3 regions of the Oleiphilus sp. HI0067 genome follow, and region 3 is predicted to be linked to each of the others. Evidence: predicted binding sites of a transcription regulator. Region 3 holds the regulator's gene; each other region holds the start of a gene.

Region 1 (8,904 bases), on a different contig from region 3:
TCGACAGCGTTTACATTTGTTGGATCTGAAACGGCTATAAATAGTCTATTGCCGCGCACATATAAGGGGAGTGCGCGATGTTTGCGAATAAGTTTCTCGTCTACAAGCTTTTCTGGAAACGATTCTTTTAGAAATGCTCCAAGGTCTAGAACTGGAACACCAAATTCCTCTGCAGCCGAAAACGCAATGGCTTTAGCATTTGCTAAGTTCTCTGAAACGAGATGCGTGATTAGAGGAATGTTGTTTTCGATCGCATGCGTTTGTGCATTTAACGCGGTGTCTTCATCAATAATTTGATCAAGAACGAATTTGCGGGCGAGTCCAGTTAAGTTTGTTGGGGCATTGCTTGCCATAGTGTTCTCTTACTTATAGGTGTTCTAATTCAATAAGCAGAATTAAATGCGCGTATTTATTATTAGCTTACGTGCGTTAATTCATCTGCTATTTAAAAATTGTAGAGCAAGTTTCGGTTTTTAAAAGAGATTCTACCTAGTAAGGGGCAATATGTGGCGTTAAAGCTAGTTTAGGTGTTCGGTAGTCTGTGACTTCAGTTTGATGTGGAGAGTTAAATCTGAATCTTCTAGTGTCGCGGCTGTGTAAGAAGTGACAAATTGCGTCACTTATTGCTATCGCAAGTCGTTCGTTATAGATTATTTACTCTTATAGTTGTTTCTCTTAAAACTCCATAAGTCATTGCTTTTAAATAAAAATAAAATATTTTCTTGCGCTTGGCATGGGTGCTGCTAACGTTAGTATTAGACGCGCTTGATGACTGCTTTGAGAACTTTTTTGCAGTTTGAAAGGAAAGGTCTCAAAGCAGTCAATAACGCCCAAGCGGCTTAGAAAAAAATTATTATTCGCTCATAGAGCAATTGGAGATTGATAATGAACAAAGCAATGCAAACAGTACAGAAAGGTTTTACGCTTATTGAATTGATGATCGTTGTTGCGATTATCGGTATTTTGGCAGCAGTAGCGATTCCTGCATACCAGGATTACACCATTAAATCTGAAACAACTGCAGCATTAGCAGAGTTGTCGGCACTTAAGACACAGTTTGAAGTCGCAGTTAACAGTGGTGATACTCCATCATTAACGGCAACTGACGCAGGCTTTATCGGTCAAACAGCGAACGGCGGAACATATTGCGGCCTAGCTCTAACGGGTACTACTGCGATTACTTGTACTCTTGACGGTTCGACTGCTGTTACTGGCGCAACGCTTACTTTAAACCGCGATGCGGCGACTGGTCTATGGTCTTGCGCAACAGGTGGTAATATCAACTCTGTTGCATTCCCAGAGAAATACAAGCCAGGTTCTTGCAGCTAATAGATGACTGGTATGAGAAAGAGGGCTACGCCCTCTTTTTTTATGTCTGCCACTTATGACGATCAATAAGAAAGAGAGCGTTTAGGATGATGAAATCTCAACGTATTTTGTTAATTGTCATTACGGTTTTTCTGTTTTTTGCTTTCTTTCCATTAGCACCAAGCTTTACCTATAGCTTTTTTGAACGACAGCGTTTACTTGAAGCTATAGTTCTTGTGTTTGCTACTTTTTTCCTCGTTTTCTCTTTAATCTCCGGTCGCAACAAGGCCAACGATTTTGTTTGTAGATTTAAATTGCCTTTACTTGGGGGGCTGGTCTTTATCAGTTTTGGCTTGGTCTCGGCAATGCTCTCTATCGAGCCCGTGAATTCGTTTTTGTACGTATTGCACTTTTTTCTCTTATTTGGCTTGGCGATATTTGTCGCGATCAATAGTTCGACTACCTTTGTTAAACAGGTGTTTGTAGCGCTCGTTGTTACGCATAGCTCGCTGATCTGCTATGCGCTGTTGTACTTATTTTTTGCTGCTAGCGATGGCGGTAAGATCGTTCCATCGGTTGTTTATTTTGGTTTCGATAATATTCGCTTCTTTAATCAGGTTCAGGTGTTTGTACTGCCGGCTTTATTATTTTTCTCATGGAGTGAGCGTTTCGGACGGCTTGCTTTGCTAATGCTATTCGGCAATTTGCTATTGATGTACTTGGGCGGCGGATTAGGGATTAGTTTGGTGTGGGCGCTTACCCTATTGTTTATCGCATTTTTTGATAAGCGCATGGCGGTAAAAGGGTTGTTGGTGTCTGTAGCTGCTTACGCTTTAATGTGCGTTCTTTTGTATATGTCGAGTTTTGATGAGTCGGCAAAACAATTAATTACAGTAAACGATGGTGGTCGCATACCTCTATGGTTGGCGACTATCGATCAGCTTAGTTTGATGCACTTACTTGTTGGTATCGGGCCGGGTTTATTCGAAGCACCGGTTAAATTGATAATGCTCAGCCACCCGCATAATTCAATTTTGGAATTGTTAGTTGAATGGGGCGGAGTTGCTACAGTTGCGATGATTGGCATAGTGCTTTGGACCTTGTCGTTGTATCGAGGACGATTGAAGGCGAATAGAGCGGTTGAGCTGATTGATATTGCCTTTATGTCTTTTTTAGGCGCTTTGATGCTTTCATTGGTTTCTGGTGTGATCGTTATGCCAATGGCTCAGTGCCTGTTATTTGTATTTTGGGGTTTGTTTCTCGGGCTTTATTTAGGGTCTATTTCCCGTCAAAGTGACTTGCGAATTATGTCATTAAAAACCTCGACTCAAGGTTCGTCCCGAAGTACGATTTTAACGACTATGCTAGCCATCACGCTTTTGTTTATCGTTGTTGCATATGTGATATTGATCGGCATAAGCTATTCGCTAATGGATCCTTTTGCTCCGGCCATGCAAGGCCCACGTTTTTGGCTTAATGGCGAACGATATTTGGACCTCATAACAATAAAGAACTTTTTAATTGGTAAGTGATATGGATATAAAAAAGGTCAAAGGTTTTACTTTAATTGAACTAATGATCGTTGTTGCGATAATTGGTATTTTGGCTTCTGTCGCTATTCCGGCTTATCAGGATTATGTTTCAAAGTCACAGTTAACTAGTGCATTTTCAGAATTAGCATCGCTAAAAATCACCTATGAGGTTGCTGTTAATGAGGGAGAAACTCCATCGTTAACGCCCGGTTCCGGAGGGTATGTTGGTATGACCTCAGCAAGTAGTGAGTATTGTACGCTAACTCTGCTTACGTCCAATGGTGGTATTAGCTGTGCTTTGAAAAATGTAGGTGTTGGCTTAGCTGGAGCTACTTTGCAATTGCAGCGTGCTTCGGATGGAATATGGGCGTGTGTTTCTAGCGGGACAGTGACTGCAACGTCTTCAAGCATCCCAGTACGTTTTTTGCCATCCGCTTGTAGTTAAAACATGGGTCAGATCTTGCTATATCTGACCCTAAAAGGCCTTTTGGTTTTTACTTAGCTACAATCAAGTGCTTATTCTTTTCTAATATACTTTTTCCAATTCCTTTTACTTCTTTAAGTTCCTCGACGTCATGAAATGGGCCGTAGCTCTTTCGATATTGAATAATCGCTTCAGCTTTTTTCACTCCGATTCCTTTTAAATTACTCGCAATCGTTTGCGCGTCTGCTTCGTTGATATTTAAGGGTGATTGAACGGACGCTTCCGAGGTTTGGTTTGCTTCTTGTGCGTAAGCAACTGTGCTGTGTAAAAGCACAACGGCCAACACGCTGGCAAAGACTAGTGAAATAAAGGTTTTGATTTTAAACATAACTGCTCCTTGTTAAATGACACATGGAGCGCTTTTACCGATTGGTAAAGAGTTGAGTAGAATCCTTCTACGTATTTGGTCGCATCCATGCGCGGTAGAGTGTATTAAATGCACTAATGATTTGTAAATCGCAATTTTTGGTGTAGGACTGATTTACGCTGTCCATGAGACCGTGCCTTAATAAGTCTGAGCATATCAATAATGCGGAGGTGGTGGCTCTGGGGCGTTATCTTCATTGCCCGATTTCATTTCATTTAAGCTCTGTTTGAGGACTTTGTTTGCGGTCCATAAATCTTGAATATCGCGGCTTTGCTTTGTGACAATCTGATTTAATGTGTCTATCGTATCGTCCTGAAATGCAAGCTTCATCTCGAGCTCTTCGAGTTTATGCGTTAGCTGTTCTAAAGAAAGTGACATATCCGCTTCTGTGCTGGTAAATGAATGCGCGCAGTATATGGCTTATCACTTTGATTTTGAATCGGTATCGCTCGCGACTATTGGTGGTTTTGGGGCGTGCTGCTGAGCAATGTAGGTGTACGATAACAATATTGAGAAAGCGATGACGCCATATATGAAACGCCTTAACTTCGTAGTTTGTCTTCGATTATTTTGATGCGAGTGGGATGGAATCTTTTTCATTTTCCGCTGTCTGTTTATTGTTGTTGTGTGCATTCGCCGCAGATTTGTACTCGGAGTTGAGGCAAATCACGACCAAACAGCTGCATCGTTTTAAACTTGTGGCCAAATCTTAAGCGAAGATTAAGTTGTACGTCTATCGTATTTTTCTTAGTTTGATTTTTCATTTAGCCCGAGCTCGTAAGCTTGAGCGTGTTTGTTGGAGAGTAAATGAAACAGGTTACCGTCATTCTCGGCATTATCGCCCTCACATTTTTGTTGATTTTTTGGTTTGGCTTATCCAAACCTGAAGCGACAAGCGGCGCTGTTGTGCAGTCTCGTGCATTGACCGTATCGGTCGAAAAGCTTGAGTTAAAAGACCACCAAGTGCAGCTTCGTTCTTTTGGCCTTATTGAGCCTGAGTTTGATTATAAGATTCATGCTCTTGTTGCGGGGCACGTCGTGACCAAGAACCCGCGCTTCAAAAACGGCGAGCGGGTTCGTTCAGACGATGTATTACTTGAGATTGATGACGTAAGTTTCGTGAGTGCAGTGGCTCAAGCTCAGGCTGAACTCTCGGCGTCGAAGCTTAACCTAGAAGACGAAAAAGCCCGAGCGCAACAAGCGCTGACAGATTGGAATAAGCGTAATCCAAATCAAAAAGCGCAAGATTACGTGTTGCGTATCCCTCATGTTAAAGCTGCTGAATCACGTTTGAGTGCGGCAAATGTTGCGCTTGATACGGCTAAGTTAAATCTTGAGCGCACGAAGGTGCGTGCAGGCTTTGATGGTTTGATACGAAATGCGAACGTTAGGCAAGGTGAGGTGGTCTCTACTAACACTTTGCTCGGTGAAGGTTTTAGTACGAATGCAGGTATCGTAAAGCTACCAGTGAACGCAAATGAGTTGAATATACTAGCTGCTGAAGGAAGCCTAGGTGAGGTCTTGTCCATTGTTGTTGAAAACACTTTGTTATCAAGTTCAGATCAGAGCAAAGTTCTTTGGCCTGCGACATTCCAGAGATTAGAGGCTGGTGTTGATACGCAAACTCAGCAGGTTACGCTCGTCGCTAGAGTAGACTCTCCCTTTGATCAAACTCAAGAGCGCCTTGCGCTGCTCCCTGATCAATATGTGTCTGCGACAATTACAGGCCAGGTACTGCGCGACATTATCGTCATTCCCAATTCACTTATATATCAAAATGAATATGTGTACCTAGCAACAGGCGATTCATTAGATCAGCTTGAGCGCCGCACTGTGAAGGTTATTCATCAAGACGATACGTATTCAGTGATCGGCGAGGGACTTAAAGCAGGTGACATGTTAATCACTACGGCATTAGGGCAACTTTCATCTGGTACGTTGATAAAGGTTGCTGAATGATTGCTTGGTTCGCGCGCAATAGTGTCGCAGCAAACTTATTGATGCTCACAATCGTTCTGATTGGATTGGGCTCTTTAAAACTAAATATTCCTCTTGAAGTATTTCCTAGCATAGAACCTCGAATTATTCAGGCTAGCGTAGCCGTGCCTGGGGCATTGCCAAAAGATATTGAAAGCTCTGTCTCAACCAAACTAGAGCAAGCGGTTGATGATCTCGAAGGTATCGCCGCATTGTCGAGTCGCTCGACTGAGGGAGTGGCTCAGGTCAATATTGAAGTCGATGAGCGATATGATCCGCAAACGCTATTAGCTGAGGTTAAAAACCGTATTGATAGTGTCAATAACTTACCCGCTGATGCGGAACGCCCTATTGTCTCCTTGGTGAAACGTCAACGCGAAGTCATTGGCTTGGCTGTATACGGTGATCTTGCCGAGCGTGAATTGCGACAAGAAGCAATTAGTATTCGGGACGACTTGCTTGCAATTACTGGCGTAAGCCAAGTTGAGCTTGATGGTGTGCGCGATTATGAAGTGTCTATCTACGTGCGTGAGCAAGTAATAGAGCGTTACGGCATTACTCTTGAAGAAATCGCTTCGCGTATACGAGAGGCCTCACTCGATTTGTCTGCTGGAGCAATTAAAACAGTAGGCGGCGACATATTGCTTCGCTCAAGTGGTCAGGCTTATGGGGCGGATGAGTTTAGCCGTATTGTTATCCGTACTAGTAATACTGGCGGAGTCATTCGCTTGGGTGACGTTGCAGATATCGTCGACGGTTTTGTCGAGGATGTAAGTATTACGCGTTTCAACGTTAAACCAGCGGCCCTGATTGAGATCTATCGTGTTGGCGACGAAAGTGCGATTGATGTTGCCGATAAGGTAAAAGACTACATAGCAACGCGCAGTGAAGATCAAAACCAGTTGTTGCAACTAACCGCATGGCGAGATCGATCTAATATCGTCAAAAAGCGTCTCAAGACTTTAAGCGACAGTGCGATACAAGGCGGTATTCTTGTGATGTTGCTGCTGACTTTGTTTTTACGCCCCGCGATCGCATTTTGGGTTTGTATCGGTATTCCTGTCACCTTTATGGGTGCCTTTTTTGTCATGCCGTTTTTTGGCGTGAGCATTAATATCATTTCGCTATTTGGCTTCATCTTAATTCTAGGGATTGTGGTTGATGATGCGATTGTCACGGGCGAGAACATATACTCGCATCTAAGAAAATCCGAGAGCGGTATCGAGGCCGTTATCAATGGAACGCAGGAAGTTGCTGTTCCAGTGACATTCGGGATCCTCACCACTATCGCTGCGTTCATGCCCATTGCTTTTATTGAAGGTGTTCGTGGTCAACTGTTTGCTGCAATCCCTGTGGTGGTCATACCGATTCTTTTATTTTCACTAATTGAATCGAAGTTAATACTCCCAGCGCACCTCAAGAACATCAGAATTCATCGTTCTCAAAGCGATACCTTAATGGGTAAGTTGCTAGCGTTGCAGGAACGTTTTGCAATCGGGTTTGAGCGCTTTATATTACGCTTCTATCAGCCAATGCTTAGCGTCGCCTTGCGGTATCGCTACGCGTGTTTGACCTTTGCTATTTGCTTACTCTTTATACTCAGCAGTGCGCTGAGTTCCGGTTTAATGCGTTTCATATTTTTCCCTAAAGTGCAGAGTGAAGTGGCAAGAGCCTCGTTAACGATGCCAACCGGTACCCCAGCGCCTGTTACCGATCAACACGTCGTCTTCATGCTAGAGCAGGCACAAGTATTACAAGACAAGTATATCGACCCCGTTAGTGATGAATCGATTATCGAGAACATTATGGCGACAACAGGCTCTGCGGGTAGCTCATCAGGCAGTAATATTGGTCGGGTAATGTTTGAAATTACAGCACCTGAAGATCGCTCTCTGGCGATATCTAGTCGAGAACTGGTCAATGAATGGCGCCGCCTCGTAGGTACTATTCCTGGTGCTGACGGACTGACCTATCGCGCCGAAATTGGTCGTGTCAGTGATCCTATCGATATCGAATTACGTGGTGATGACTTCGATGAGCTATCGGCAATCGCCGACAAATTGAAAGAAAAGCTCGCGTCTTATCCTAGTGTATTTGATGTCAGTGATACCTTCTCTGATGGCAAGCAAGCCTTAGACATCAATTTACGCAAAGAAGCGCATGTGTTGGGATTGACTAGGCAGCAAGTTGTATCACAAGTGAGGAATATCTTCTTTGGGCTCGAGGTGCAGCGCATTCAACGTGGGCAAGACGACATAAAGGTTGTATTGCGTTATCCCATTGACGAGCGTCAGAGTGTCGCTAAATTGCGCGATGTATTAATCACGACGCCTACCGGTGAACGCGTGCGCTTGGGGGCTATTGCTGATCTGTCTCCATCGATCAGTCCCTTGTCGATTCTTCGTAAAGACGGTAAGCGTACGATCAATGTGCAGGCTGATGTCGACAAGCAAAACACCAACATGTTGATTTTGAATCAAGAGTTAAGAGATTTCTTAGACCTTGAGTTAGCTGCATATCCTGGAATTACGTACTTGTTAGAAGGTGAGGCCAAGGAGCAAAGTCAGTCCTTTGGAAGCTTGAAATACGGGTTACTGTTCGTCGGATTTGTCGTGTACTGCTTATTGGCGATTCCGTTCAAGTCCTACTTTCAGCCGTTTATTGTGATGTCTGTGATTCCCTTCGGAGCAATAGGTGCGATTGGTGGTCATTTCATTATGGGGATGGATCTTACCTTAATTAGTTTGCTCGGTATGCTCGCTCTTATTGGTGTTGTGGTAAACGATAGCTTGGTGCTCGTTGATTTCGTCAATAAAAAGCGCGCTGAAGGGATGGCGATTCATCATACCGTGCGCATTGCTGCAGCGTCACGCTTTAGGCCTGTGATATTGACGTCACTGACGACCTTTATCGGATTAATGCCTTTGTTGTTTGAAAAATCGACACAAGCACAATTCTTGATACCTATGGCGGTATCCTTAGGCTTTGGGATCTTGTTCGCGACCTTGATTACCCTGATATTAGTGCCGATTAACTATCTTGTGGTTGAAGATATCAAGCGATTGTTTTTAAAAACACATTCACACTAGAGCGCGTTTGTTTACAATGAATGGTAAGAGCTTAGGCTTCAGGTCTAGGTTGTCATTTGATGTATAGAATAAAAACTAGGTGTACTTTGAAGCGTCAGCATTCTGTTCCCATTCAACTCATTCGATCATTACTTATCGCACCTCGTA
Region 2 (11,088 bases), on a different contig from region 3:
CGGGGTGGATCGCTTGTGCACCCGACTCTTTGGCAATGGCGATAATTTTATCGATATCAAGATAGGTGTCAGCGGCAGGGCCATCACCTAAGCAGTAAGACTCACTAGCTTGACGAACATGAAGGCTTTGGGCGTCGCTCTGCGCGTAGATCGCAACTGACGCGACATTCAATTCGTTCAGAGTGCGAATGATGCGTGCGGCAATAGCTCCACGATTCGCAATCAATACTTTGTTGAACATAGATCATCGTGTCGGGCCGTCCCGCATGAAAATACAACAGTGGTCGTCCACTGAGGTTGCTGTGCGTTTAGGCCGCGCTCGACCAGACTAAATATTCAATAGGCGTGGGGTTGTAGCCATTGCAAGGGTTGTTAAGTTGCGGACAATTCGAAATAAGCACCACCACGTCCATCTCGGCGCGTAGCTCGACATATTTCCCAGCGCCAGAAATACCATCTTCGAAGGTTAAATCGCCCTCTTCTGTGACAGGGACGTTCATAAAGAAATTGATGTTATGACTGATATCGCGCTTCGTAATTCCGTACTGAGGATTCTCGGCAATCGCCAACATCCAGCTATCACGACAGGCGTGCATGCAACGCTTTTCGAGGTCATAGCGCACAGTATTGCTTTCCGTCGCACAAGCACCACCAAGGGTGTCGTGACGACCGCAAGTGTCAGCAACAATTTCAAGCATCACGTTATTAAAATTTGATCGAAGCTCTGAACCTGCAGTGAGGTAAACAGCACCCTGCTCGCGCACAGTATCCATCGCGCTGTAACGTTCAGTCGGGTTGTGTGCATTAAAAAACAAGGTGTCAGCGGCTTGGTTGCCTTCTAGGTCTAGAATACGGATGATTTCTCCCGCATTGACCACACCAATGTAATAGTCCCCTGCATCAACCACTTGTCGGGTCAGTGCATTTTCAGGAAGTAATGTGCTCTCAATAATCATGGCGTGCCCCCTAAGCCCAACTGATACAAGGCATTGTTTGCAAATCCTCGTCCATTTTCAGGGCGGAAATTCTTACAGTAATCATCTTCGGTGACAGGCAATGCCTCACCCAATTCAATTTTTACGTCCATTGTTGGGTAGCTTGAAGACTGATCTAAAGGATGTGGGCAGGTATGCAGCACAACAATGGAATCTATCTCCATACGCAAAGTCACTGAAGCACCTTGTGTATCTGCCGAGGCATCAAGTGCCATCTGACCTTCAGAATTTACCGAGACCTTACTAAACCAATTAATGTTTGCCGCCAAATCTGCGGGGCCCAAACCATATTTCGCAAGCTCTACTAAGGTCGCGTCGTGCCCATTTTGCAGCCAATCATTTCGATCTGTTTGATAGTCACGCGCACCCCAGCGCGCCTCAATATGAGAGGCATGAGAATTACCACAAACTGATTCGTGCCAGCCGAGAGAATCCTCAACGATCGAAGCGAAAATTCGCCCCATATCTGAATACAAGCAATTGCCTTTTGTGAGTTTAAATGTGTGCTGGCACTTGAGGGTATCAGGCGCGTTGTAGCGCTCTAATAAGTCCTCGGGGTTATAAAACAACATTCCAACGTTGGCGCCGCCAAGTAAGTCTGTTAGTCGTAAAATCGTGCCTTTACGTAAGCGAAAAGACCAATGTGAGCCTTCCGCAATTTGAGTGGTGTAAGAAATAGAACGGATGTACTCGCTCATAACTTGTCCTTACTTTCTTTTTTAATAGATGTAGCCGCGCAAAACACGACTGATTGCTAATGTCTCTTATTACTTCGATCTAAATAGGCTTATGCAACCTGTTGCGGAACAGGCCGAATGTCATCATCGATTTCTCGATATAGGTCATGATCAACCTGTCCTACCGCCAAATCGTAGGTAATGCCCGCGCCAAAGCGCTGAGGCGCTTGCTCGTCATGACGTAACTTATCGAAGACCCACAAACGTGTGCCAAGATAAAAACCTTCTTTCAGGTCATGTGTGACCATGAAGATAGTCAGCTTGTGCTCTTTCCATAGCTTGAGCACCAATGCGTGCATATCTGCACGTATACCCGGATCAAGCGCACCAAAAGGTTCATCCAATAACAGAATTCTCGGTTTACCAAGCAAGGCTTGTGCAATGGCCAAACGCTGCTTCATGCCACCAGATAACTCATGCGGGTATTTGTCGACCGCATAACTCAAGCCAACTTGATCTAGTATTTCTAAGGCTTCTTTTACCGCTTCTCTTCGCGCTTTGCCGAACAGCAAACCCGTAAAACCTTTACGCTGAAAACCTTTGCTTGTCACAACGTTTTCTAAAACCGTCATGTGCGGAAACACCGAATACTGCTGAAACACAATGCCCCGATCAGCTCCGGGTTCATTCGGGATAGGTTTGCCATCGAGCAAGATTTCTCCGCGGCTTGGCTCAACAGTTCCCAGTAACATGTTTAAGAAGGTGCTTTTGCCGCAGCCAGACGTGCCAACTAAGGTGACAAATTCACCCTGCTGTACGGTAACATCGAGCCCTTCAAGAACGACATTGTCGCCATAGGTTTTCCAAACCTTGTTCACCTGAAGCATCGGGGTATCAGACGTTTTTTCTATTGCTGAAGAATCAATCATGCTCATTGTCTTATGCTCTCTCATTCCAAGGGAACAACGTTTTGTTCAAGTGCTTTAAGCCTTGATCGATAAAGAACGCGAGCACAGTAATCCATGCGACATACGGCAAGATCACATCCATCGCCATATAACGTCTTACCAAGAAGATGCGGTAACCAAGCCCATCGGTTGAGGCTACGGCTTCAGCAGCAATCAGAAACAGCCACCCAGCACCTAACGATAAGCGCACTGCATCAATCAGTTTTGGAAGGATTTGTGGCAGTACCACACGCATTAAAATCTGACTCGTATTGGCACCTAAAGTCTGTGCTTTAACGAGTTGCTCGGGCGGAATCTCTTGTGTTCGTCGTTGAATATCACGCGCAATAAACGGCGTAATGCCGATGGCAATCAAGACAACTTTCGAGAGCTCACCTAGACCAAAAACGATGAACAAAATTGGCAGGATGGCTAAAGGAGGAATCAGTGAAACAACCGTCAGTAAAGGAGATACCCAAGCGGTAAACAAAGGCAAAGCGCCCGTTATTACTCCAACAAACAAGCCAATGGCCGCAGCGATTAATACACCTAGGCCAAGACGTGTGAGACTACTCGCTGTGTCCTGCCAAAAAACATAGTCGCCTGTGCGCTTGCTCGGTTCCAAGGCCATTCTTGATAAACCATCTCCAATCTGACTAAAACTCGGGAGGAGCTTGTCATTAGGATTCACTTCTAAACGCGCATCCGAACTCACCATATAAAGCACGATCATTAGCACGAAAGGTAGCAAGCCTAAGAACACTTTGAATGTTCTATCTGGCGTCTGGTTTATCAGTTTCTTCATGGCCTTGGCCTCACATCAATACAGGCATTCGTTTATGCTCTATAGCTTGCCGTCAGCAGCCATCTGCATGTAGCTTGGGTCAAAACGGAACTTCACGTTTGATGCATCACCGAAGGTACCTTTTGGCATTTCAATTCCGATAAATCCTGCATCTGGAGCACCTTCACCTAACAAGCCATGCTTGAAAGAAAACTCCGCAACATTTTCCATGGTGCTCACAAGAGCATCGCTATTTGTTAGTTCAAGAGCTTGCGCTGGCGTGTAGAACATTTCAGTACTTGCTAACTGTGCTTCATAACCAGTCAAGTCAGTACCTGATGCTTCTGCCATGTACGTTTTTGCTGAAGTCGCTGCATCATCAGAGCCACTCATTAAGCCCATGATTTCGTACCATGCACCCACTAAAGCTCTCCCAAGATCAGGGTTCGCAGCCAAGGTCTCTGTATTTATCACAAGCAAATCGATGATTTCACCTGGAATCATTGAAGAGTCGAATACTTTAGTGCTGTTTGGCATCGCTTCGATTTCGCTGAGCAAGGGATTCCATGTTGCAACCGATGTAACGTCATCTGTGCCATAAACAGCAACCATGTCTGCATCAGAGGTATTCACAACAGTGAGATCTTTTTCGGTTAAACCAACCGTTTCAAGACCACGTGCTAGCAAGTAATGCGATACGCTCAACTCAACCAAGTTAACGTTTTGGCCTTTGATGTCAGCTAGGGAATCTTTGCCTTTCAACACGATACCGTCGTTACCATTTGAGAAGTCACCAACTACGAGCGCCGTGCTATCTACACCACCTGCGGCTGGAATCGTAAGGGCATCCATGTTTGTCATCGTACAAGCCGCGAACTCGCCTGCAGAGTATTGGTTGATCGACTCGATGTAGTCATTAATCTGAACGACCTCAATATCGATACCGTATTTGTCGCCCCATTTCTTCACGATGCCTTGCTCGGCGCCATACGCCCAAGGCATCCAGCCGACATAAATCGACCAGCAAATTTTGAAGCTATCAGAAGCTTGTGAGACAGATGAAAGTGAGAACGCAAGAAGAAGTGCTGCGATACGTTTCATGGATTACCTCTCTTTTTGTTTGTATTACACGGAGTACCCTCGGCATACACCAAGCAAGTCTCCCGGGCTTTTATCCCGCCGTGTAACCCATGCTCTTCTCAGAGGAGAGGTCGAATGCTCTCGGACCAGTCGTTAAGCGATTGGCTGTTTGCCTTATTTTGCTTAACCGGAACCCTAGCGTTCTATTTGAAAACCAAATTGTGTTGCCCGGTATGACAAGGGTACGGACAGGTAGTGAGTTGCAAACGCTGCGCCAAGGAGTATTTTTTTATATATTTCATATATTTAAAAAATACTGAGGCCTAATCTAGTTCAGTAAACGATGCGCTCGAGCACCAGAATTATGCGCACCATAACACTGCGCACCAAAATAACTCATCACTCTATTTCGACATGAGCGAACGCGTACCATCCATGACAAGTGAAAAATGAAATTCCAAAACATCGCCTGAGTAATATGAATCGGCTTTGACTTGAGATAGCTCAAGTACCGGATTGCAATGCTTTGAAATACTGTAAAAAATAATCAGTGTTGATCAGCATGAACGAACAACAAACGCTCTCAAGAAAAGCCAATCTTCCTCTACTTCTCTTCCATGGTTTGGGAACCATACTCGGTGCAGGAATTTATGTTCTTGTCGGGAAAATAGCCGCAACGTCAGGAACACTCGCCCCCCTTGCATTCTTGGTCGCAGCTATTGTTGCAGGGATTACGGCACTCAGTTACTGCCAGCTGGTTGTCATGTTTCCCAAACGCTCGGGTGAAACGCATTATGTTGATGCGGCATTTCAACAACCCTTTCTAACGCGTGTCATTGGCTTACTCGTGGTCTTTACGGGCATTGTGTCTTGCGCAACGCTCGCCAATGGCTTCGTTGGCTATTTGCAGTCTTTTTATCCAATCGAAAGTTGGATTGCGATTTGTATCGTGGTGATAGAAATGAGTGCGATCGCTTTTTATGGCATTGCTGAATCACTATGGGCCGCAACAATCGTCACCCTTATTGAGATATCAGGTCTGGCTTTAGTCGTTTTTTATGGCGGCAGTCAGGTCGAACTCACAACCACCTCACTCAACGAACTATTTGTTCCGACTTCGACAAATGATTTCGGTTTAATTTTAGCCGGTGCTTTTCTAACCTTTTATGCATTCATTGGATTTGAAGACATGGTCAATATTGTTGAAGAGGTCAAAGAACCTGAACGCACGATGCCGCGTGCGATTATTCTCGCTTTGTTAATATCTTCGGTGATCTACATTGCTGTCGCGGTTGTGGCCATACTAGCCATGCCAATGGCAGAATTAGCCAATTCAGAGGCCCCTTTAAGAGCACTGTTAGAACGTTATGACACTAATCTAGGAAAATGGATTTCAGTGATCAGTTTATTTGCCATTATCAACGGGGTTCTCACCCAAATTATTATGGCATCGCGCGTACTTTACGGCATGGCGAATCAACAACGTGTACCACAAGTATTTGGCCTCATTTCTGAGAAAACCAAAACACCTTGGTTCGCGACATTCGCCGTAACTGGGGTAGTTTTAATGTTTGCCCTCGCGCTACCGCTCGTCACACTTGCTTCTTACAGAAGCTTTATTGTGCTGTGTGTTTTTACTCTCGTGAACGCATCTTTGGTTGTACTCAGACGAAACAAAATGACGAAAGACTTCACGTTAAAAACACCCGCTTACCCTTTGTTAGGAACCATTATCTGCATCGCCTTGCTCATCTTTAAAATCGCATATTAACGCTAGTTTGACGCACGATACTTAGGTAAGCTGACGCAAAACAAATTCCTTAGCTGTCAGCCCTCCTATGAAATTAACCACTACCCTCACGTGCCGAGATCATACATCGTTATTGATCAGTGAATTTAGCCCTGAAAATCCCCCACTCGGCACCATCGTTATTGCAAGTGCCTTCGGTGTAAACCAAAGTTTTTATTGGCCAATGGCCGAGTTCTTTGTCAAACAAGGCTATAAAGTGCTTTGCTTTGATTATCGAGGAACGGGCGATAACGAATCGCTAACGCGAGAAGACTTTGAGCTGAGTGAGTGGGGAACACAAGACATAGAAGGCGTGCTGCGTTATGCCATATCAAAGACCGATCAGGTGTATTTCATTGGCCATAGTATTGGCGGACAACTACTCGCCTTAGCCCCTTCGAGCGAGCAGCTTAAAAGTGCAGTATTTGTTGCCGCGAGCGCGCCCTACTGGAAGCGATGGCCACGCCTTGCGGATGGACTAAAAATTCGCGTCAATATTGGTTTTATCCTACCCATCGTAAGCAGAATTTATTCGCCATTCCCTGCTGACAAATTCGGGCTAGGCAATCAAAACCTGCCTTCAAAAGCCGTACAACAGTGGGCTAAATGGATGAGTAAACCAAACTATTTGCTGGATCCGAGTTTCGGGCTTGATTGCTCTCGTTTTTATTCAATGCAAATACCTATTTTGTCTTACGCATTCTCTGACGATGCGCTCGCGCCGAAAGAAAACATTAACCATCTTTTGCGTCAGTTCCACGAAGCTGATTGCGAACTAAAACTAGTTAAACCCAAAGATGTGGACGCGAAACACATCGGCCATACTGGAATGTTTAAAGCTAAATTTGAAAGCACCTTATGGAAAGAAACATTCGAGTTTCTGACAGCACACAACTAATACCCACTTCATTAAAAAATAAGAATAAGGCAACGATCATGAATCAGTATTTAAAGATGTTTGAACAAATGGGCGGAGAAGGCTTTTCAAAGGGCATTGCAACGGTTGCACCCTACTTCGAAAGCATCGACCCTTTGGTGACCGTATTACGCCCTGGCTATTGCGAAATGATTCTGAAGAACCAGAAGAAAGTGCAGAATCATCTTGGTTGTATACATGCCATCGCTATGTGCAATGCTGCAGAACTCGTTGGCGGAGTTACAACCGAAGTCTCAACACCAGAAGGTACACGCTGGATACCAGAAGGCATGAGCGTGAAATACCTCGTGAAGGCCAAAACCGACTTGATCGTAAAGTGTGAAGCTGACGATATTGATTTCACACAAGACGGAAAAATAGATGTGCCCGTCGCCGCCTATAACGACGAGGGCGTGAAGTGCTTTACAGCACTAATCACGATGAATGTGAAGCGTTAGTAGCGCAAAGACCACGACAAACCAAAGGTCCGCGCATCATTCAAGTTGAAATCATCACTGATTAAACCAACGTTCCACGCCTGCGACTGTAAATTGAGTTCTAGTGCCTGCGTTTTTAGATCAATGACAGTTTTAACACCGAGACTTTCAGTAACTTTATAGCCGAAACCCAAGGACGGGTAGGTATAATCATCATAGTGAAAAACACCTGCATAAACGTCCCAGAGTTCATCAAAACCGTATAAAAACTCTGCATCGTATCGAGGTTCGAGTTTTAAACGGTGATCACGATAGTCTTCAACGCCAGTCAAAATGGGTTTTACGTCAATCAACCCCTCAGGCGATATACTTAAACGGTTAGATGTCGCATTGGCGGCAGTATAGGGTGCCTCTTTTATAGTGATTTCATTGACCACATCTAGAAAAGATATTGATAGCGCGAGACTATCAGTTAGTTTTGATTGCACATGAAAATCAAGGGTGTAACCGTAGCCTTTAGGTCTACGAGCAATTCGATCAAGAAGCTTATCTTTGCTGTATACGTAGTCTAGAGCTATGTCGCCCACGTAATCATCATCAGTAACTTCAACACGGCCATCGATAAAGCCCTGCATATAGCTTGTGACTTGTAACCAGCTTGCGTCAGCACTGATCTTAATGTCGTTATTTACTTTATATTGATACCCTAACTTCAAGCCGGTGGAACGCATGTGTAAAACATCAAGATACAAGTCATAAGTCCGGTTCGTCTCGATAGGTTTGTCATTCTTTTCCCGAAAAACGAGCTCTGCAACGTCCTCAGTATAATTTAGCGTGTAGTCGTACCGAGCGACAGCCGCTAGTTTAAGCCCCTTATATACTCCACCGATTTCCCAAATATTGTGAGTAAAAGAATGCTCACCTCCATCGAAGTCCTCACCCTCAAACTCATCTAAAACAATCTGGGTAATCGATGACGTCTGACTGTGCCCGTAGAGATTTGCGTCAAAATAAAACTCAGTTTCGTTCGCTTGGAGTACGGAGCTAAACGAAATAATAAAAAAAGAAAAAGATATTAAATATCGAAACATCACTACAACTTAAAAAGAGGCCGAAGCCTCTTTAAAAAATGAATTAAAAGGATAATTAAGCGCTAGAACAGGGATTCGAGTTCTAACTTATCGGGATTACTCTCGTCTGCATAGATCAGCAAATCAACACCGTTGCGCTGTTCATACCAACCGTACAAGAAGTCACGTTCATCGGTAACTCCATCGCGATTTGAGTCCAAGCGCATTTCTACGGAAATTTCTTCTTCACCAGGATCAACATAAGTATCAATTCCTAGCTTTATTTGAATACCCTCCGCTGGTTTCTCTAGATATAGATCACCTACGTAATATGTATCTTCATATCGAGAAGAAAATAATAAAAAATCATAATCAATACTGCCGTGAAGTTTGATCCAATGGCCAGGATAAGAGAGATTAAGTGCTATATCAGCGAAAAACTGCGAAGTCGTATCGAAAGAAAAGTCCACAACAACCACATCAGAAACACCGGATAAACTGGCACTAAAACGCAAGTCAGCACTAATTCCTAGAAATTCATTATTGTTATCATCACCATCAAAATAGACCTCATTTGACTCGTAGTAACAAGAATAGGACTTATGACACTTATCCAATAAAATGGCCCAATCACTTAAATTAGAATCATCGAGAGAGATATCCAGCCCAAGTAAAAAGTTTTCGCCTGACTGGTTTCCAGCACTCCCCATCAAAGATAAAGTCGCTTCGCTGAATTCTTCTACATAAATATGGTTGAAGTACATATCATATAAGTACTCTTGGCCCTCATACTCGACTACCTCTTTGTAAAAGCCATTTGACTTCTCTTTAGAGATCACAAAGTCTCTGAGCGAAAGATCGATCTGCCCTACAAATGTTAAAGGGTCTGGAATATCTTCTGTTTCTATTTGAGAAACGCTTGCATTTAATTGAGCATCAAGTTCTGAAATTGTCCAATCTGACTGGTGCAACAATATGCGTTCAAACGAATATTCGTCACTATACGTCTGAACAGCTATCTCTTCTCTGACACTCCCCCAATAAAAAGCACGAACAAAACTTTCACTAAGGGTCAGTTCAACTGTATTTGAAACAATAGATCCTTGCAGCGCCATATCAATAACACCGTGATGCGTTTCATTATTCACTTTATCCGCTTGATCTTTTGGATCGTCAAAAATAGTCATGTCACCATTCTCAAAAGACTGCTCAACAAGAGCCAACGCATTTAATTGGACCGACACATCAACCGGCAAAGTGCGTGGAATATCTTTACGACGCACCATAACATCATCGTTCACAGAAAAAGTGCGGGCGCCTTCCTCGTCTACAGTTACGTTAACTATAATAATGCTTTGATCTCGCTCATCTACAATTTCAGTACTCCCTGCAGGGATAGTAAGCTCTGCTAAATCGGGATTCCCCATTTCATATGTTTTAAGAATTGCTTCCAGCGATTTCATAATAGCTTTATAAGCATACTCAGCATCTTCCGAGCTCATCATTGATGCAGCATCAAGCTGAAACTCAAAGCCATCCAACACATAGCCTACAGATTGCAACTGAGTGCCTTCAGGGTCTTCAATAATTGAAGAATCAATGGCTACTCCTAGCTCACGAACCTCTTCGACAAAACCTTTAATTTTCTCGACTCCCTCGATGAGATTTGAGTCACTCGGGACTCCTATCGAACCAAAATCAGCGGGTTCTTGGCTATCAGCTAGCGCTGCAGCAAAATTGAAATCTCCGAAAGCATCAGCAATCGCAACAATAAGGTTTGGCGACAAATCATCAGATAATTGGACATGGATACTCACCCTTCTCACTAGTTCAGCTGCTCGAGTATAAATTTCATTCATACCGGTAACATGATCAGACTCCGCATTGTCTGGAACACCATAAAGCTGAAAAAAATCAGCAAACTTATCCAGTGATGCAAATAGATTAGCGCTTGAACCAGATGCATGACTATCATCCTGCACGGCAGAAATCAGGGCAGAGTTTATTGCGGCAAATTTAAGAGCTATGTCTTCACGCACACTAACGCGAGCGACAGAGTCGGTGTCAGTAATATCGTGCGCAACGATCTGGGTAATATCTCTCGCTAAACCAAAACGGTCAGCGATCCTGCTATTCGCTTCTCTGATCTTATTTTCTAGTTCGAATTGATTAGCATATGAGTCATTAAGAAATAAGTTCGCGGCAATATGCGATAGTGGAGAAATAGTCCCCTTAAGCGTCCCATCTGAGCTGATCAGTACAGCCGTCATATGAAAATTTTCTGGAACAGGAACCCAAGAGCCAAAAGAATAACGATCATCATCTGAATCTGGTGAGCCATCGACATCACAGTGTGGGTAAATATCACACCGCATCTCTGAATCACTCATCGA
Region 3 (12,412 bases):
CTACTCGTAGTTTGATATGGTCACGCAATTCATACAAAGACATGTCGCTTGTATTTATATTGAGGTCAGCCTGCCTGGAAATGGGTTCTAATAAAACGCTCTCTTTGTTGATGGCTTCGCTTAAGGAAATGTCGGGAGAGCTTAAAGGGTGTTTTCTTCGTGTCGCATGAAAGCGCTTTATGAGTGTTTCGCTATCCGCGTCAAGAAAGATAATGTCTGTTTCGATATTCTGATTTTGAAAGGCTTGATAAAAAGCAGGGAAGTTTTCTATGCCGCTTTGTAGGTTGCGGGCATCAATGCTCACGGCAACTTTTGCCAAGCGCTCATCTGTTTGTCTTGCTGATTGTGAGCCAAGCTCTAAGAGCAAACCGACAGGTAGGTTGTCGATGCAGTAATAGCCTAAGTCTTCTAAAACATGGAGGGCAGTACTCTTACCTGAGCCCGATCGGCCACTAATAATTACGAGTTTCATGGTGCCTCCACAGTAAGGCAGTTAGCTTTCAGTCATTAACGTATAAAGCTCAGAATCAGATGATGCAGCACGTAGTTTATTGCAAAAAGAAGAGTCATTAAATCTTTCCGCTATTTGGCTAAGTAACTCTAAATGTTCGCTGCTTGCTTCTTTAGGAACGATCAGAACAAACAGTAGATTAACTGGTTGGTTGTCGATTGCGTCAAACGCGATATCTTGTTCAAGTGTAAATAATGCGCCTATGACTTTTGAGCATCTCAACATTCTGCTGTGAGGGATGGCAATTCCTTGTCCGATTCCAGTGCTACCTAATTTCTCACGGGCAATTAGATTTTCGAATAAATCTTCTTCAGACAGCTCGGGGATTTCTTGTGAAATTGCAGCTGCGATATGCTCTAGTGTTTTTTTCTTGCTAGTGCCCGGGAAACTGACGCGAGTCAGTCCCGGAACAAGAATAGAGCTAATAGTAATTGAACCTTCGTTCATTTTTCTTCCAATACTACGAGTAGCTACACGGCCCCATGCGAGCGCGCAACTTGTTTTTCTTTGTGTTTCAGTATCTGTCGATCAAGCTTGTCTATAAGCTTATCGATAGATGTATACATATCTTCGTCTTCTGCAGTACCGTGAATGTCTGCGCCGCTAATGTGAAGTGTGGCTTCCGCAATTTGTCTTAGCTTTTCCACTGAAAGGGTGACCTGCACATTTGTTATACCGTCCACGTGACGCTCAAGCTTCTCTAGCTTGTCAGTAACGTAGTTTTTCATTGAATCTGTTAGTTCAACGTGGTGACCGGTGATGTTTACTTGCATAAATGTCTCCTTGTTGGTTTTTTGCGGAAGAAATTTCCGCGGATGCTTCTAACAAGTCTTGCGAATATACAGCTTCTTACATTAAACGCTTCCTTTCGTTAGAAGGCGGGATTGACATCGCTTCGCGGTACTTTGCAATAGTACGGCGAGCAACGTTAATGCCTTGATCTTTGAGTAGGTCTGCAATTTTGCTGTCGCTAAGAGGTTTCTTAGGATTTTCAGCAGCAATTAATTTTTTAATGATAGCGCGTATTGCCGTCGATGAGCATTCGCCGCCAGAAGTCGTCCCAACATGGCTTGAGAAGAAGTACTTCAGCTCAAAGATGCCACGCGGTGTGTGCATATACTTTTGCGTTGTTACGCGAGAAATTGTGGATTCATGCATATCAACTGCTTGGGCTATATCATGGAGAATAAGCGGTTTCATTGCTTCTTCACCATAGTCTAAAAAGCCTTGTTGATGTGCAACAATTTTGCTTGCAACTTTGAGCAAAGTCTCGTTTCTGCTTTGGAGGCTTTTTATAAACCACTTAGCTTCTTGAAGTTGGTCCTTCATGAAGTTGTTGTCGTTGCTATTATCTGCACGTTTTATAAAGCCAGCGTAGCTGTTGTTTACGCGAATCTTAGGTGCGATTTCTGGATTGAGCTCTACTTTCCAGCGCCCATTTACCTTTTTCACCACGACGTCGGGAACAACGTATTCTGGTTCCGCTTGAATCACTGACTCGCCTGGGCGAGGGTTTAGCGATTGGATCAAGCGAAGAACTTCTTTCAAATCGTCTTCTTTAAGACGACTTCTTCTGATGAGCTGTGCGTAATCGCGACTACCCAGCAGATTGATATAGTGGCTGACGACAAGCTTGGCTTGCGGTAGCCACTCAGTGTCGGGATCTAGTTGACGTAACTGAAGCATTAGACATTCTTGAAGGTCTTTTGCGCCCACGCCTGCTGGGTCAAAATGTTGAACACGCTTCAGAACTGCGTGAACTTCTTCTAGTTCGACTGGATCTTCATCTTCTTCGTTAAATAGACCTTGATGAATATCTTCAATGGTATTTTGTAGATAGCCTTCCATGTCAATCGCATCAATAATTGTTTCTGCAATTAAACGATCGCGGTCAGAAAATGGTGTTAGATTAAGTTGCCATAGCAGGTGATCATTCAGAGACTCGCTAATTGAATTTCTGCTTTCGAAATCGCTGTCGTTCTCATCTGGCATTGTGCCAGAGCTTGCTGGGCCACTTGTTTGGTAGATGTCTTCCCATGCAGTATCGACAGGTAAATCGGTTGGTATCGAATCGCTAAATTCATCGCGTTCGCTTTCGTGAAGATCTCGTGATGGCTCGACTTCTGAATTTGATACTTCGCTAGATTGTTCATTTTTTGAATTTTGCTCTGACTCGCTATTTGGCGTCTCAGGACTGTCTTCAATCATTTCTAGCATTGGGTTTGATTCCAATGCTTCTTGGATTTCCGCCTGAAGATCTAGAGTCGATAGCTGAAGCAGTTTAATAGCCTGCTGCAGCTGGGGCGTCATTGTAAGACTTTGCCCCATTTTGAGTTGTAGGGATGCCTTCATTACCATCAGTCGGTCATCCTAACTTTTTCAGTGTTTTTGTCATTGTCGAACGAATTCTCTATGTGCTTGTCCAGCACGTAATGTCATATCTTCTATTTTAAGAACTTCCGAGAAGAATTTGAACGAGTTTTTGATGAACTTAGTTAAACCTTTTTTCACTGGTAATTGCACAGGGAATTTGGTTTTAAATTGTAAATTCATCGCCAAGGTAAACCTCGCGCACCTTTTTGTTCTCTAATACTTGCTCAGACGAGCCTGATGCAATGATGTGTCCATTGCCAACAATATAGGCTTGTTCGCAAATGTCTAAGGTCTCTCTCACGTTGTGGTCGGTGATAAGTACGCCAATATCTCGGTCGCGAACTTGTCGCACTATTTGCTTGATGTCGCTTACTGAAATTGGATCAACCCCTGCAAAAGGTTCATCTAGTAGAATGAAATCTGGCTCCATTGCGAGAGCTCTCGCAATCTCGACGCGACGGCGCTCGCCCCCGGATAAAGCCATACCTTGGCTGTCGCGAATATGTTCTATATGAAATTCTTTTAGTAATTGATCGGCTTTTTCGCGTTGTTCGGCCTTGCTTAATTCTTTTCTCGTTTGCAGAACGCTCAGAATATTTTCATATACAGTAAGTTTTCGAAATATTGATGCTTCTTGTGGTAAGTAACCAATACCGGCTTTTGCGCGCCCATGCATTGGCATGTTGCTAATGTCTCTGTCATCAATGAGGATTTGGCCCTTATCCTTGGATACTAGGCCAACGATCATGTAAAAGCAGGTAGTCTTACCCGCGCCGTTCGGACCAAGCAAGCCAACAATTTGTCCTGTTTTGATTTCAAGCGATACGTCGATAACAACTTGTCGTTTTTTGTAGGCTTTAGCAAGATGCTTAGCTTGAAGTGTCTTCATTAGGATTCGCTTGGTCTAGATTGTCGTTGGTTTGTGAATCGGAGTTTTCACTTGAAGGCTCAGATGCTTGAGGGAAGTACTGAATCTTCACTCGTTTGCCACTATCTTGATCCCCTTTGGCGCGAATTGCTTTGTCCATGATGTCGTATTCAATGCGATTTCCGGAAAACGAATTGGTGTCCTGGGCGAGTGTGGCGTTGCCGTTAAAAATCAAAACAGCATCTTTTGCTTTATACGTGATTTGTTCAGCTTGGCCGCTGGTGTTTTGAATATTGCTACTGGCGTCTGTTTGCTTGAATGTCGCGGGTGTACCATTCGCAATGATTTGTGTTACGGCGCGTTCACGAGCAAAAACACTGATGTTATCTGCGGTGAGTGTTGTCGAACCCTGGCGAATGATAACGTTGCCGCGATAGGTCGAAAAACCCTGTGAATCATCGATCACGGCACTGTCGGATTCAATTTCAATAGGTTGGGTTCGATCTACGTCAATGCTGTGAGCATTGTGCGTGGCAGTGAGTAAAAATAAAGTGACTAGAGCTAGGCTATTAATTCGCCAAGTCATAAATACCTCTAACGCGTTGAGAGAGTTCGATTTTTCGATCGTTGAGCGATGCTTCTAATCCGATAGATTTAAGCGTGCTTTTATCCTGAGTAATACTAACTTCGCGATCAGTAGATATAAAGTCATTGCGTGTATCGATATTCAGGTCTTGGGTAAGGATTGTTGTGATTTGTCCTTCTGAGCTAGTACGAGAAAGCTTGACCCGATCCTCTAGATATAGGTTTCCAGTATCGGCGTTAAATTGCCCTGATTCTGCGTTAAGTCTTAATTTGTCGCCTTGCTCATTGGTATACCAAATGGTTGGAGATTCTGTCGTAATCAGGGCATCATCTTTAAAGTAGAGAGACTTATCTGCTTTGACTTCTAGTTCTAGTTCGCCTGATTCTCCGAATTCCCGTAGGTAGGTATTGTTAGCGAAAGCAAAAGGTTTCTTTTCATTGCTGAATAGTTCTGGCGTCTCAGTTTGTGTAATGTCGCTGGTGTAGAACAGGCTTACCCCGACCAGTAAGATGACCGCCAATAATGAGAATTTTGATCGTTTAAAGGTTTTGCTCATATCACTTTTTTAAAAATGATTGATGAATGTCGTCGAGTAAACCTTGCGCTGATAGTATGAAGTCGCATGCCTCTCTTACGGCGCCATGGCCTCCGCTTGTTTGTGTGCACATGTCTGCATGTTCTTTCACAAAGCTATGCGCGTTCGGGACGGTGATGCCAAGGCCGCAGTGCTTGATGGCAGATAGGTCAGGCAAATCATCTCCCATATAGGCGCATTGCTCCCAGTCGAGTCCCAATTCTTGGCGAATATCATCAAGTGCAATCTTTTTGTCTTCGCGTCCTTGAACTAAATGCTTGATACCTAAGTCTCTTGCTCTGCGGGCGACAAGAGGCGAGTTCCTGCCCGTAATAATGGCAACTTCAATACCGTTTTGTTGGAGGAGCTTAATGCCGTGGCCGTCGAGTGTGCAAAACGCTTTTAGCTCGTCGCCTTGAGCAGAAAAAACAATTTTTCCGTCGCTTAATACGCCATCAACGTCGAGACCTAAAAGTTTGATCTTGTTTGCAGCATTTTTCGCTGCTTCGTTTATTGAATGGTTCATACGACACCCGCTTTCAAAAGGTCGTGCATATGGATCACGCCAACTAGTTTGTTCTCTTCATCAGATACCAAAAGCCCTGTGATCTTGTATTCTTCCATGACTTGCAATGCTTCGGCGGCGAGCGCCTTAGACTGAATCGTTTTGCAGTTCTTGGTCATTACTTTTGAGATCTCTGTGTTGTGAAGATCTAGCTTGTCATCAAAGGCGCGTCGAAGGTCGCCGTCTGTGAAGAGGCCTTGAATCTCGTTAGCATCATTCACAATCGCTGTGAGGCCAAAGCCTTTATCCGATATTTCAAATAGCCCTTCGGTCAGGGGTGTAGCAGGGCTGACTTCTGGAATTCTGTCACCTGTGTGCATCAGTTGCTCCACAGTCAATAGCAACTTACGCCCAAGGCTTCCGCCTGGATGAGAGAAGGCAAAGTCTTCTTCTGAAAAGCCTCTAGCTTCAAGAAGTGCAACAGCAAGCGCGTCACCAAGGGCTAGCGTCACGGTTGTACTTGATGTTGGGGCAAGTCCCAGGGGGCAAGCTTCTTTGCTGATGCTTATATCTAATGAAACATCACTAGCTGTCGCGAGTGCGGAGCTTTGCTTGCCTGTCATGCTGATGAGTGGCGCGCCCATGCGTTTGATTAGAGGAAGAATAGTTACCACTTCTTCCGTCTGGCCCGAGTTAGAAATGGCAAGCACAACATCTTGTTTGGTGATCATGCCTAGATCGCCATGGCTTGCTTCACCGGGGTGAACGAAAAATGCAGGTGTGCCTGTGCTTGCTAAAGTGGCTGCAATTTTGTTGGCGATATGACCTGATTTGCCCATGCCTGTCACAACAATTCGGCCAGAGCACTGAAGCATTAACTCACAAGCTTTTTCGAATGAGCTATCGATTCGTTCGAGCAAAGCGTTTACTGCATCGCGCTCGATTTCAATTGTACGTTTTCCAGAGTCTATATAATTCATGCAATTGTGCTGGCTGAATCCTGATAAAGAACGAATAGGTAGATAATATAGCTGCTTAGCATCACTGTGCCGGCAAGTTTTCCAATTTTCTCTCGTTTAAAGAGGTGGTTGATAAAACATACAAGAGCAAGGCCGAAAGTGAGCGTGAACATGAATCCATAGTCGCGAATCAAGTTTGCTTGCTCGATAAATGGCGGTGCAATCAGTGCTGGGATGGCTAGCACTGCGAGTAGGTTAAATAAGTTAGAGCCGATGATATTGCCAAGAGCAAGGTCATGGTGACCCTTCAATGCGCTAGCAATCGATGCCGCTAATTCGGGCAAGCTTGTACCTATCGCGACAATGGTTAAACCGATGATCAAATCGCTAATTCCAAGCGAACTTGCTATGCCACTTGCCCCCCAAACGAGCATTCTTGAACTTAAGATAAGGGCTGCAATGCTTCCGACCAAAATCGTGATCGCTTTGGTTTGAGCCATGGGTTCATTGTCTTGTACTTCCTCAGGTAATTCTGAAGAAGAGGAAGAGAGTTTAGCGAGTGCGATGAGCGAGATGAGGAGTATGCCAATAAGGATCAAGCCATCGTTGAAATCGAGCAGGCCGTCAATGATAACAATCGTTGCGAGCGCTGTTGCGATCAAAAGTATAGGTAGTTCAATTTTTAGTATTCCGAGCTTAATCGGAATAGCAGAAATGAGCGTAGTTACACCGAGCACTAGTGCTATGTTCGCAATGTTGGAGCCGAAAGCGTTTCCAACGGCGAGTGTGCTGGCTCCTTCGAGGGCTGCCATGCCTGATACGATAAGCTCGGGAGCGGATGTGCCAAATGCGACGATGGTTAGACCAACAAGCATCGGTGTCATGCCAAGGTTGAGTGCCGTGGCTACCGCACCTTCAACAAATTTGTCCGCACTCCAAATTAAAATTATCAAACCGATAATTACGGCTAAACTGAATACTAACAATGGGTATTGCTCTTATAAGGTTTTGTTAAAGCGCGCATTTTGCGAGACTTACCGGTACAGTGCAAGTAATAAGACCTGTAATTGCTTTGTTTAGTTTTTACTTGTAAATGCTTTCTTGAGGTCGCTACAATCAGACGCCTCAAAGGAACACTAGAATAAATTAGGAAATCGCTTGTCCTCCTATATAGAAGTCGAAAATCTTAGCTTCTCCCGCGGGTATAGAAAAATCTTCAATGGCCTCAGTCTGAGCATTCCGAGAGGAAAAGTGACGGCGATTATGGGGCCTAGTGGTATTGGTAAAACAACACTCCTCAAGCTCATTGGTGGTCAGCTGCGACCAGAGGGTGGTCGAGTATTGGTAGATGGCCAAGACTTCCAAACCTTAGGTCGCGACGAGTTATTTAAAGCGCGCGCCAAAATGGGCATGCTTTTTCAGAGTGGGGCGCTTTTTTCTGATCTGACCGTCTATGAAAACGTCGCGTTTCCTTTGCGTGCCCACACTAAACTTCCTGAGGATATGATTCGTGACATCGTGATCATGAAGCTCAATGCTGTGGGTTTGCGTGGTGCGCGTGATATGAAGCCTTCAGAGCTTTCTGGAGGTATGACTCGTCGTGTTGCTCTCGCGCGTTCAATCGTTCTTGATCCTGCCTTAATTATGTATGACGAGCCTTTTGCGGGGCAGGACCCGATCGCAATGGGAGTTCTTGTGCAGCTAATTCGTTTATTAAACGACACCCTAGGCCTAACGAGCGTTCTTGTTTCTCATGATATTGCTGAGTCATTGAGTATTTGTGATCACGCGATTGTTATTGCCGATGGTCGCGTGATTGGAGCGGGCTCTCCTGAAGAATTACGTCGTTCTGATTCTGCCTTAGTTAAGCAATTTGTTAACGGTTTACCTGACGGGCCTGTGCCATTTCATTTTCCTGCGCGAGATTATAAAGATGACTTGCTTGGTGTGGATGATTCAGACCTGCTCGGTTTAGGGGGTAGTCGTGGTTAAGTCCATTCAAAAGCTCGGGCGTACAGGTATTGAATTTATTTCGGCTCTCGGTCGTTCAGGCGTGTTTTTATTGCGCGCCATTATGGGCTTAAGTTTCACTCGTAAAGGGACGGGGCTGTTGGTGAAACAGTTCTATCAGGTCGGGGTGCTCTCTCTCATTATTATCATTGTTTCTGGCATGTTTATCGGCATGGTTATCGGCCTTCAGGGCTATAGCATTTTGGTGGACTACGGCTCAGAGCAAGCGGTAGGGCAAATGGTCGCGTTAACACTTGTAAGGGAGTTGGGGCCTGTCGTGACTGCGCTTCTTTTTGCTGGGCGAGCTGGTTCTGCTTTAACGGCAGAGATCGGGTTGATGAAAGCAACGGAGCAGTTATCGAGTCTTGAAATGATGGGTGTTGACCCGATGCGTCATATTATTGCACCGCGTTTTTGGGCGGGTTTTATTTCTTTGCCAATACTAGCTGCAATTTTTAGCGCAGTTGGGATTTTCGGTGGGATGCTTGTGAGTGTCGACTGGTTAGGCGTATACGATGGTGCGTTCTGGTCAAATATGCAGTCGGCAGTTGAGTTTGATGCTGACGTGCTCAATGGCATGATAAAAGCTGTAGTGTTTGGTTTGGTTGTAACTTGGATCGCGGTTTTTCAAGGTTATGATCTGATTCCAACTTCTGAAGGAATTAGTAATGCGACGACCAAAACGGTCGTTTATTCGTCATTAGCTATCCTTGGTCTAGACTTTCTGCTTACTGCAGTGATGTTCGGTGGTCTGTAAAGATCGCTTTGATGGAACTAAATGAGAATATGTATGTATAACAAATCAGTCGAATTAGTTGTGGGATTGTTTATGGTCGCAGGAATGGCCGCTCTGATATTTCTCGCACTGCAAGTTAGTGGCCTGTCGCTCGATTCACAAAAAGACTCGTACAAAGTCTATGCCCAATTTGATGATCTGGGTGGTCTGTCTGTTCGTGGACGTGTCTCGATGGCTGGTGTGGCGATAGGTCGCGTGAGCGATGTAAGTCTTGATAAAGAATCTGCAATGGCTTTGGTGGAAATGGAAATTTACGCCGAAGTCGATAACTTGACGACTGATAGTGTTGCGTCAATTCAAACCTCTGGGTTGTTAGGAGATAAGTTTGTCGCAATAAGTGTTGGTGCTGATGAAGAGTATCTGCAAGACGGCGATACTATTTTTGATACGCAGTCAGCCTTAAATCTTGAAAAATTGATCGGTGCATTCGCATCGGGTCAAGCAGACATTTAAGAGATAAAATATGTTTAGTGCACGATTGGCGGGTATTGTTTTCCTTCTCGTTGCCATGTTCACAGCTAAGGTTCATGCGGATGAATCGGATGTTGTAAAGCAAGCGGTTGAGCAAAATGTTGCTCAGATATTGGCGACCTTTGAAGCGGAAAAAGAGGGTTACGAAACAAACCCAGAAGTGTTCTACGCGAACATGGAAAAGGCTATCAGTGGTATTATCGATTTTCGTCGAATTGCTGCGCGCGTGATGGGAAAATATGCAAAACGTGCAGATAAAGATCAGCGTAATCGCTTTGTCGAAGCTTTTAAGTCAAGTTTATTTCAGAGTTATACGAGAGCTATTATCGAGCAAGGATCCTTCAATATGAAGGTGGTTAAGGCAACGATGAATCCTCGCAGTGATAAGCGTGCTTCCGTCGATATGGAAGTGATTACGCAAAGCGGAAATGTCTACCCAGTAACGTATTCAATGTACAAAAACAAAAGCGATCAATGGTTGATGGAGAACGTTATTGTTTTTGGTATCAATATAGGTTTGGCTTTCAGAGATAAGTTCGAAGCTCAAATGCGTTTGCGCAAAGGAGACGTAGATGAGGTTATTGCCAACTGGTCAGTCGATTTAAATATTGATGTAGATGAAGTTGTTGCAAGTCAGGCTGAGGTGCAAGAGAGCTAATGTTTCAGGTTTCGATGTCAGATAGCGAGCTTGTATTAAGCGGCGAGTTTGATCGTGGACAAACTATTGAAGCGAGAACGCAGCTTGAAGAGTATGTTAAATCCTCTTCTGCAGCAGCAATGTCGCTTAATTTAGAAAACCTGACTACATTCAATAGTGAAGTACTTTCACTCTGTTTGTGCCTCTTGCGCACGGCAAAGCAATGCGGTGTTGAGCTTAATTTTGTTAATGCTCCGTCTCGTTTATTCGATATGGCGCGAGTAGGCGGCATGGAGTTTATTTTCAGCCATTAGGCCTTTCTTTTCTTTTAAAGCTAAATTCTTAGCTTCTTCTTTAGTGCTTGCTGTGAATCCTGTATCATACGCGGCCGATTCTTCTCTATATTTTTAAGATTTACAGGTTGTTTGTATGCAAGCAAGCGAAGTTGAAGCGCTCGTCAAAGCGCAATACCCTGAAATGGATGTCGTTGTTGAAACAGATGGTTATCACTATCAGCTCAGAGCTGTTGGTCAAGAGTTCGCAGGCCTCAATAAAGTAAAAAGGCAACAACTCGTTTACGGATGTTTAAATGCTCATATCGTTGATGGAACGATCCACGCGGTGATTATGCAAACCTACACTCCTGAAGAATGGGCTGAACAAAACAGCTAAGCGATTCGAGTTAAAACGACAAGGCAACTATGGATAAATTAATGATTGGCGGCGGTGTCGCGTTAGATGGCGAAATTCGCATCTCTGGCGCAAAAAACGCAGCCTTACCAATTCTCGCGGCAACTTTGCTCGCCGATGAACCTGTTTCGATTGGCAACTTGCCACATCTTCATGACATCACCACGATGATTGAATTGATGGGACGTATGGGCGTTGAGTTATTGATTGACGAGAAATTGAGCGTCGAAGTCAATGCGACAACGATTCAAGACTTAACTGCGCCCTATGATCTAGTCAAAACTATGCGCGCCTCTATCTTGGTGCTTGGTCCTTTGCTAGCTCATTTCGGTAAAGCACATGTTTCGTTACCAGGCGGATGTGCAATTGGTAGTCGACCTGTTGATCTGCACATCAAAGGTTTGCAGGCAATGGGTGCGGATATAGTAGTTGAAGATGGCTATATCAAGGCAAGCTCAAATGGACGCTTGAAAGGCGCAACCATCGTATTCGATGTCATCACCGTAACAGGTACTGAAAACTTATTAATGGCTGCTGCGCTTGCTGAAGGCAAAACGATCCTGAAAAACGCTGCGAGAGAGCCAGAAGTTGTCGATTTGGCAGAATGCTTGATCGCAATGGGTGCCAAGATCACAGGCCATGGTACTGATGTTATTGAAGTGGAAGGTGTCGAGAGCCTAAAAGGCACGCATTATGACGTAATGCCGGATCGTGTAGAGACTGGAACATACCTCGTTGCAGCAGCAGCAACACGCGGTCGCGTTAAACTAAAAGATACACGAGCAGATTTACTAGATGCTGTATTAGTTAAGCTTGAAGAAGCGGGTGCAGAAATCACAACGGGTGAAGACTGGATCGAACTAGATATGAAGGGTAAACGTCCGAAAGCAGTTTCGGTTAAAACAGCGCCTTATCCTGCTTTTCCCACGGATATGCAAGCGCAATTCGTATCAATGAATTGCGTCGCTGAAGGTTCAGGCTCAATTACCGAAACAATTTTTGAAAATCGTTTCATGCACGTGCAAGAGCTACAGCGTATGGGCGCTGATATTAAGGTCGAAGGCAACACTGCGATTATTACAGGCGTTGAAAAACTTCATGCAGCGCCGGTTATGGCAACAGATTTGCGTGCTTCTGCAAGTCTTGTAATCGCAGGATTACTGGCTGATGGAAACACCTTAGTTGATCGCATATACCACATCGATCGTGGTTACGAATGTATTGAAGAAAAACTGCAATTGCTGGGCGGTAAAATCCAGCGTCTACCGGGTTAATGCTCGGTTTTATTGATTGCATAGCGGATTTAAAGAATGTCTGATTCATTGATCATCGCTCTATCTAAAGGGCGTATTTTGAAAGAAACCTTACCGTTGTTAGCGGAAGCGGGTGTTGAGCCTCTAGAGGACTTAAGCTCTAGTCGTAAGCTAATTTT

Evidence for each region. The regulator sigma-54, encoded in region 3, starts transcription at its own class of promoters, with help from an activator protein. The targets are predictions, from matches to a motif close to TGGCACNNNNNTTGCTNT.
Region 1: the regulator sigma-54 is predicted to act here: its motif matches at 730-747, upstream of A3739_RS10315 (pilin).
Region 2: the regulator sigma-54 is predicted to act here: its motif matches at 4,743-4,760, upstream of A3739_RS01140 (putative urea ABC transporter substrate-binding protein).

What each region holds. Positions count from the first base shown of each region.
Region 1 covers NZ_LWFI01000900.1:1,353-10,256, reverse strand. Annotated here, with positions in the region: partial or broken gene A3739_RS10320 (type IV-A pilus assembly ATPase PilB) at 1-353, opposite strand, end outside; gene A3739_RS10315 (pilin) at 886-1,329, shown strand; gene A3739_RS10310 (hypothetical protein) at 1,416-2,840, shown strand; gene A3739_RS10305 (pilin) at 2,842-3,285, shown strand; gene A3739_RS10300 (ComEA family DNA-binding protein) at 3,335-3,652, opposite strand; gene A3739_RS10295 (SlyX family protein) at 3,848-4,069, opposite strand; gene A3739_RS10290 (efflux RND transporter periplasmic adaptor subunit) at 4,499-5,650, shown strand; gene A3739_RS10285 (efflux RND transporter permease subunit) at 5,647-8,757, shown strand; gene A3739_RS10280 (AraC family transcriptional regulator) at 8,844-8,904, shown strand, end outside.
Region 2 covers NZ_LWFI01000069.1:882-11,969, forward strand. Annotated here, with positions in the region: partial or broken gene A3739_RS01115 (biotin carboxylase N-terminal domain-containing protein) at 1-241, opposite strand, end outside; gene A3739_RS01120 (urea amidolyase associated protein UAAP2) at 309-956, opposite strand; gene A3739_RS01125 (urea amidolyase associated protein UAAP1) at 953-1,693, opposite strand; gene A3739_RS01130 (ABC transporter ATP-binding protein) at 1,783-2,601, opposite strand; gene A3739_RS01135 (ABC transporter permease) at 2,612-3,424, opposite strand; gene A3739_RS01140 (putative urea ABC transporter substrate-binding protein) at 3,464-4,504, opposite strand; guanidine-I (ykkC/yxkD leader) riboswitch at 4,562-4,693, opposite strand; gene A3739_RS01145 (APC family permease) at 5,046-6,254, shown strand; gene A3739_RS01150 (alpha/beta fold hydrolase) at 6,322-7,170, shown strand; gene A3739_RS01155 (hotdog fold domain-containing protein) at 7,209-7,646, shown strand; gene A3739_RS01160 (hypothetical protein) at 7,643-8,716, opposite strand; gene A3739_RS01165 (hypothetical protein) at 8,779-11,088, opposite strand, start outside.
Region 3 covers NZ_LWFI01001277.1:1,548-13,959, forward strand. Annotated here, with positions in the region: gene rapZ (RNase adapter RapZ) at 1-472, opposite strand, end outside; gene ptsN (PTS IIA-like nitrogen regulatory protein PtsN) at 494-958, opposite strand; gene hpf (ribosome hibernation-promoting factor, HPF/YfiA family) at 982-1,284, opposite strand; gene A3739_RS19640 (RNA polymerase factor sigma-54) at 1,361-2,863, opposite strand; gene lptB (LPS export ABC transporter ATP-binding protein) at 3,048-3,773, opposite strand; gene lptA (lipopolysaccharide transport periplasmic protein LptA) at 3,754-4,338, opposite strand; gene lptC (LPS export ABC transporter periplasmic protein LptC) at 4,322-4,894, opposite strand; gene A3739_RS19660 (HAD family hydrolase) at 4,896-5,438, opposite strand; gene A3739_RS19665 (KpsF/GutQ family sugar-phosphate isomerase) at 5,435-6,397, opposite strand; gene A3739_RS19670 (calcium/sodium antiporter) at 6,394-7,362, opposite strand; gene A3739_RS19675 (ABC transporter ATP-binding protein) at 7,535-8,368, shown strand; gene mlaE (lipid asymmetry maintenance ABC transporter permease subunit MlaE) at 8,361-9,143, shown strand; gene mlaD (outer membrane lipid asymmetry maintenance protein MlaD) at 9,177-9,635, shown strand; gene A3739_RS19690 (phospholipid-binding protein MlaC) at 9,646-10,311, shown strand; gene A3739_RS19695 (STAS domain-containing protein) at 10,311-10,604, shown strand; gene A3739_RS19700 (BolA family protein) at 10,720-10,962, shown strand; gene murA (UDP-N-acetylglucosamine 1-carboxyvinyltransferase) at 10,992-12,254, shown strand; gene hisG (ATP phosphoribosyltransferase) at 12,291-12,412, shown strand, end outside.